Regions from separate parts of the Sphingomonas sp. OV641 genome, predicted to be linked through region 1. Evidence: riboswitches for the same ligand, from Rfam matches in the RefSeq annotation. Region 1 holds a riboswitch; the other holds the start of a gene.

What was found. Region 1 has a riboswitch for cobalamin ahead of BMX36_RS16590 (DUF1852 domain-containing protein). Riboswitches for the same ligand answer to the same signal wherever they lie in the genome.
Region 2: linked by a shared signal. The riboswitch ahead of BMX36_RS11210 (TonB-dependent receptor plug domain-containing protein) and the one ahead of BMX36_RS16590 (DUF1852 domain-containing protein) in region 1 are both predicted to bind cobalamin.

What each region holds. Positions count from the first base shown of each region.
Region 1 covers NZ_FNZB01000004.1:128,768-132,173, forward strand. Annotated here, with positions in the region: gene BMX36_RS16585 (methionine synthase) at 1-179, opposite strand, end outside; gene BMX36_RS16590 (DUF1852 domain-containing protein) at 208-1,194, opposite strand; cobalamin riboswitch at 1,320-1,542, opposite strand; gene BMX36_RS16595 (DMT family transporter) at 1,952-2,872, shown strand; gene BMX36_RS16600 (long-chain-fatty-acid--CoA ligase) at 2,915-3,406, shown strand, end outside.
Region 2 covers NZ_FNZB01000002.1:68,350-71,755, reverse strand. Annotated here, with positions in the region: gene BMX36_RS11220 (zinc-dependent metalloprotease) at 1-439, opposite strand, end outside; gene cobO (cob(I)yrinic acid a,c-diamide adenosyltransferase) at 699-1,313, shown strand; cobalamin riboswitch at 1,335-1,530, shown strand; gene BMX36_RS11210 (TonB-dependent receptor plug domain-containing protein) at 1,649-3,406, shown strand, end outside.

The DNA of each region.
Region 1 (3,406 bases):
CCCAGGATATCGATCCCCGCCTGCCGCTGATCGTCGACCGCCAGGCGCAGCGCGTCCTGCTTGCCGGCGATCAGTTCCTCGCCCTCCAGCTTCCACGGCGACCACAGGGTTTCGGGCTGGGCAAGCCAGGAAGGCTTGGGCAGGCTGCCCGCGGTCGTCGTCGGCAACAATGTCGTCATGATGGATACCTTGTGATGTGCGGGAGGATCAAAGGCCGGCGGTCGCGGACCAGCGCTGCAGCGCCGCGCCATGCGGCTTGATGAAATGCTCTTCGGCGAACCTGCCCTGCTCGACGGCGAGCCGGCTGCGCTCCTCGCGATCGTAGACGATGCGGGTCAGCGAATAGTCCTGGTACTTGAGGCTCGGCTGGTAATGTTGCGCGGCGACGGAATTGGCATTGTAGATTTCCGGCCGGTAGATCTTCTGGAATGTCTCCATGGTGCTGATCGTGCTGGCCAGTTCCAGATTGGTGAAATCGCCGATCAGGTCGCCGATGTGATAGAAGGCGAGCGGCGCGACGCCATGTTTCGGCATGAAATAGCGCACCATCATGCCCATCTTCGCGAAATACCGGTCAGTCGCGGAATAATCCGTGGTGGTATATTCCACGCCAAGGACCGGATGTTCGTTGGTGGACCGCTGATAGGTCTTGCTGCTCGATACGCTGAGGCAGATGACGGGCGGCTTGCGGAAATGACCGCGGTATGCGCGCGAATTCAGAAAATGCTGGAACAGCTTCCCGTGCAGGTCGCCAAATCCCTCGGGAACGCCGCCTCCTGGGTGCCCCTTCAGATATTCCGGCAGCAGCACGCTGAAGTCATAGTCGCGAACATAGGATGAGAAATTGTTGCCGACGATGCCGGGGATGTTCTCGCCCGTCGCCTTGTCGATGATCGCTGTCTCGAGGATCTCGATGATCGGAAAGCCGTCGACATCCTCCTGCACGTCGACATGCAACGAAACGGAGATGATCCGGAGCGACACCGAATAGCGATTGCCGGTCGGATTGTCCCAATGCGCCAGAGAGTTGAAGCGGTTGTCGATCATCCGCAGCGTGTTGCGCAGATTTTCCTGTCGGCTTTCACCGCGCGCGAGATTGGCGAAATTGGTGGTGATGCGCGTGTTGTCGGCCGGACGATAATCCTCGTTGAAGGGGATGCTGCTGATCGTGAACGTGAAGCCGCTGTTCGTCATGACTCACCTGCTTGTAACGGGCGGAGGTCACAGGCGAGAGCGCGCAAGCCACAGGCAGGCCCGGCTGGCGATGAACCACGGGCCTTTCGTCAAGCGCGATCCACCGGAGGAACCCCCGTCCGAGGAACGTTTTGGCGTCGAAAGGCAGGTCTCCTGGCTCACGGGTCAACGCGGTGGCTCCGGCCTTCCCGGGCTCGTTGCAAAGCCCAGTGACACGAATTGGAGCCGCCGCTCGCCGCTTACAGTTGCGGGGGCAGCGCCGGATTCTGCCCCGAAGGACACCACCGGCTTCCCGTCTTAGCCCCATCGCCACGCCTGGGATGGGGAACCTCGACATGGCTGTTCAACACCATCGATCCGCCGCTGTCAATGGAGATATAAAGATATCTTTATATGGTAATGAGAGCTGTCGCCGCGCGATCGGGGTCTTCGTAACGGACGAGCGGCGACACACATGCGCGGCGACCGCGATCCTGGTCGGCAACGATCAGCGCGCTGGCGAACCGCTGGTCTCATAACGTCAACTCATCCGCACGTTCTGCTCGATGCTCCCGGCAGAAAGGCATGAGCGACCCCGAGTGACCAGCGCTCTTTCGCGCGAGGGCAGGCATTCACGATCACCGGTGCGAAAGGCACCTGGGTGACGCCGCGTGACGGCCATCTGCATCAGCCGAAGGCACGCCCCGACGGGCGGGTGCTGGCAATTGCTTAGCTTTCGAACTATCACTGGCATCATGCCGCCATTACCGGACGCGCCGTGACGCTGGCGCTCGCCTGGATCCCCGCCACCATGCTCGCCGGCCTGCTCCAGGCCTGGCGCACGGCCGTGCAGCAGCGGCTTCGCGCGCAGCTGTCGATCAATGGCGCGGGGCTTGTGCGCTACGTCTATGGCCTGCCGCTCGTGCTGCTCGTACTTGCCGGCTATCTGTCGCTCACCGACGCGCGGCTGCCCGTGCCGGACGCTGCCTTTGTCGCGCTGGCGGCGGTGGCGGCAGTGGCGCAATTGCTGGCCACCAACCTCCTCATCATGGCTTTTGGCTATCGCAACTTCATCGTCGGCACCGCCTTTTCGAAGACGGAAACGGTGCAGGCGGCGCTGTTCGGCTGGCTGATCCTGGGGGAGCCGGTCAGCATGCTGATCGGGCTGGCGGTGACGCTCGGCATGGCGGGCGTGCTGACGCTGGCGCTGGGCGGGCGCGATCTTCGCGGGCGGGATGTGGTGCGCGCGCTTGGCCAGCCGGCCGCCTTGTGCGGGCTCGGTGCGGGCGCACTGTTCGCGATCACCGCCGTGTTCATCCGCCGCGCCGCGCTTCATCTCGATCCCGGTGCGCCGCTGCTCGCCGCGCTGGTCACGCTGGTGACGGTGATCGCGATCCAGGTCTTGGCGCTTGGCCTGTGGGTCGCGATGCGGGAGCCGGGAACGCTGCGCGCGGTGCTGCGCACGTGGCGCACTTCGGCGCAGGTCGGGCTGCTCGCTGGCACCGGATCGATCTGCCTGTTCGCCGGGCTTGCGATCGCGCCGGTCGCGCTGGTGCGGATCGTGGCGCAGGTGGAGGTGGTGTTCACCCTCGCCTTTGCCGCGTTGTACCTGCGGGAGCCGTTTCATCGCTTCGAAGCGGCGGGGCTGCTGATGGTGGTCGCGGGCGTGGTGCTGGCGCTGGCCGGCGCTTTGCGCTGAAAGGGGGCATAGACAGCCCGCAAGACGGGGGGAGAGGAACGCATGATCGATCTGGACGCCATCCGTACCCTGGCCGACATTCCCGCCGCGCAGCGTGAGGCGCGCGGCGAGGCGGTGGCCATCGCCTTTGAAGGGCGCGAGACCAGCTATGCCGCGCTCGACCGGCAGTCGCATCGCATCGCCAATGCCCTGATCGCGGCGGGCGCGGGCAGGGGGGATCGGATCGCCGTCCTCTCCAAGAATCATGATGGCTGGTATCCGCTGTTCTTCGGCACCGCGCGCGCCCGCGCCTGCCTCGCACCGATCAACTGCCGGCTGTCCGCGGTGGAGATCGCCGGCATCCTGGAGGATGCGGCCCCCGCCATCCTCTTCGTGGGCGAGGATTTCTTCGAGGTTGCGCTCGCCGCCGTGGCGGATCTGCCGCGTCCGCCCGCGCTGGTGGCGCTATATGGCGCGCATCCGCGCTTCGCCCCGCTCGCCAACTGGATCGGCGACGCGCCCGCCACCGCGCCCGCGGACACGCCGACGCCGGCG
Region 2 (3,406 bases), on a different contig from region 1:
CCAGCAGGCGGCCATCGGCGCTTGGTGTCACGTCTCCGAGCCAGAGGGTGGAGGTGGCAAAGGCGTCGCTGGCGGCCGCCTGTTCGGCGGGCGAGCCGCCGGTCGCGCGGAAGCGGGTGTTCTCGAGCTCGAACGCGACCTTCTTGCCAAGGCGGCGGACGACAAGGATCTGCGCCGGGCCGGGCGCCGCGCGATCGAGGCCGATGGGGGCGGAGCCGAGCCCGGTGCGCAGCGCGGTGGAGTAGAGGAGCCGGGTGGATATGCCGTCCGCGCCGGGCGCGGGGAGCGAGAGAAGGATGCGCCCGTCGCTGCGATCGAGGTGGATCGGGAGCAGGCCGTCGAGACGCTCGGTGCCGGCGAGTGGATTGCTGGCCTGGGCTTCGGCCGGAAGCGGCGTCACGGCCAGTGCAAGGCCGAGCAGCATCGTCGTGCGGTTCATCGATTAGTCCCCCTGTGCCAGCATCACTAGTAGGACGGACTACGGTTGCCCAGCGGGCGACAGTGGGGAGCCGGGCCTGTACAATCACCCGTCATCCCGGCCTTGAGCCGGGATCCATGGCGCCGCATACTCTGTCGCCCGAGAAAGCAGCACCAGCGTTCGCGGACGGTTGGATCCCGGCGCGAGGCCGGGATGACGGAGCGGGTGAGGTAAGCTTCTAGCTGTTGCGTGCGCTAGATCGCGCCGCGATACCGCGTCCATGACCGACCAGCCCGAAGACCACATCCGTCACAACGAGCGGATGCGCCGCATGAAGGTGGCGCGCGACAAGATGCAGGCGCGGCGAACGCTCGAGCGCGGGCTGCTGCTGGTCCATACCGGCAACGGCAAGGGCAAGTCCTCCGCCGCCTTCGGCATGGCGATCCGCTCGATCGGCTGGGGGATGCGCGTCGCGATCCTGCAATTCGTAAAGGGGACATGGGAGACGGGGGAGCGCAACTTCTTCACCGATCATCCGAGCGACCTCGTCAGCTTCGAGAGCATGGGCGAGGGCTTCACCTGGGATACGCAGGACCGCGCGCGCGATATCGCGGCGGCGCGGCGCGGGTGGGAGCGGGCCAAGGAACTGATCCTCGATCCCGAGATCGACTTCGTGATCCTCGATGAGCTTAACATCGTGCTCGCCGACGACACCCTGCCGTTCGCCGAGGCACTGGCGTTCCTCAAGGAGCGGCCGCTGACCAAGCACATTTGCGTCACCGGTCGCGGCGCCCGGTCCGAACTGGTGGAAATCGCCGATCTCGTCACCGAATTCGGCGAGGTGAAGCATCCCTTCAATGCCGGGTTCAACGCGCAAAAGGGCGTGGAATATTGACGGATCGGCCGCATCGGTCCTACGGCACCGGCCGCGAACGGTTCCCGGAGACGGGATGAAAAGGGAAGTCGGGAAGGGCGCATCGCCCGCACCCGCGCTGCCCCCGCAACTGTGATCGGCGAGTGCCGCCCATCCCAGCCACTGGAGCGATCCGGGAAGGCAGGGCGGCATGATGGACCCGAGAGCCAGGAGACCTGCCGGTCGCACGTCGATCCATCGCGCGGACGGGGTGTGCCGGGCGGACGAGGCCGAAACCCTCGAGCGAGCGACAAGAGGGATCGGCTGACGGACGGCGCAGGCAAGCGCCGGCCGCGGCCCTGTTTGGGGCAAGAACAATGAAGATCATCCACTGGCTGGCGGCATCGACAGCGCTGATCGCCGCGCCGGCGCTGGCGCAGGATCTCGACCGCGATAGTGACATCGTGGTGACGGCGAGCGGCGTGCCGCAGGACGTCGACACTACCGGCCAGGCAGTGACGATCATCGATCGCGACACGATCGAGCAGCGCCAGACGGTCGTGCTGACCGACCTGCTCCAGACCACGCCGGGCATCACCGTCACGCGCAACGGCGGCATCGGCACGCTCACCGCCGTGCGCATCCGCGGTGCGGAGGGCGACCAGACGCTGACGCTGATCGACGGCGTGCGCGTCAACGATCCGTCGTCCACCGGCGGCGCGTTCGATTTCGCCAATCTGCTCAGCGCCTCGGTCGAGCGCGTCGAGGTGCTGCGCGGGCCCAACTCGGTGCCGTGGGGCAGCCAGGCGATCGGCGGCGTCGTCAACGTCATCACGCAGGCGCCGACCCAGGGCCTGCAGGCGCGCGGCAATGTAGAATATGGCGAGATGGATACGCTGTTCGCCAGCGGCGGCGTTTCCGGCAGCTCGGGCATCGTTTCCGGCTCGCTGACCGGCGGTTACCTCCGCACCGATGGCATCTCGGCCTATGATCAGGGCAGCGAGCGCGACGGCTATCGCCAGTACGGCGCCAGCGGCCGGGTGGAAGTGGCGTTCGCGCCCAACCTGCGCCTCGACCTTCGCGGCTATTGGGCAGACAGCCGCACCGATCTCGATGGCTTTCCCGCGCCGACCTATGCCTTCGCAGACACACGCGAATATTCGACCGCGCAGGAGCTGTACGGCTATGCTGGGCTGCATGCCGATTTCGCGGACGGCCGGTCCCGCAACACGATTGCCTTCCAGATCGCCGACATCAACCGCGACAATCTCGATCGCGACCTGGGTGCGGAGCCGCAGTTCATCGGGCGCGGTCGCAGCGAGCGCTACACTTACAAGGGCGATTTCCAGGCGATGGACGCTGTGCGGCTCGTCGCCGGCGTCGAGCATGAGGACACGCGCTTTTCCGACGGGTTCGACCGCTTTAGCCGCGGCGTGACGAGCGTGTGGGGCGAGCTGATCCTGACTCCGGTGGAGGGCCTGGCCGTGACCGGCGCGGTGCGCCATGACGACGACGATGCGTTTGGCGGGCACACCACCTTCGCGGCCAATGCGGCCTATACGCTGCCGACCGGCACGACGCTGCGCGCAAGCTACGCCGAAGGCTTCAAGGCGCCGACACTGTACCAGCTCTATGCGCCCTTCTACGGCACGCCGACGCTCGATCCCGAGACGGCGAAAAGCTGGGATGCAGGCGTCGAGCAGAAGCTGATCGGCGACCAGCTCGTCGCCAGCGCGACCTATTTCAACCGCAAGACGCGCAACCAGATCGACTTCGATTCGCTGACCTTCACGTACAGCAACATCGCCCGCACCCGCGCGGAGGGCGTTGAACTCGGGCTGGTGATGCGGCCGGCGCAAGGCTTCACGATCAGCGGGTCGTATAGCCATATCGACAGCGAAAACCGCAGCGAGGGGTTCGTCGGCAACGATCTGGCGCGCCGGCCCGAGGACACGGTCAGCATGTCCGCCGATTACCGCTTCCCATTCGGTCTGGGGCTCGGCGGAACGGTGCTGGTGGTCGGCGACAGTTTCGACAATGCGGCGAACACCGTTCGGCTCGATGGCTATACGATCACCAACATTCGCGCCGAACTGCCGCTGGGGGATCGCTTCTCGCTGTACGGGCGGGTCGAG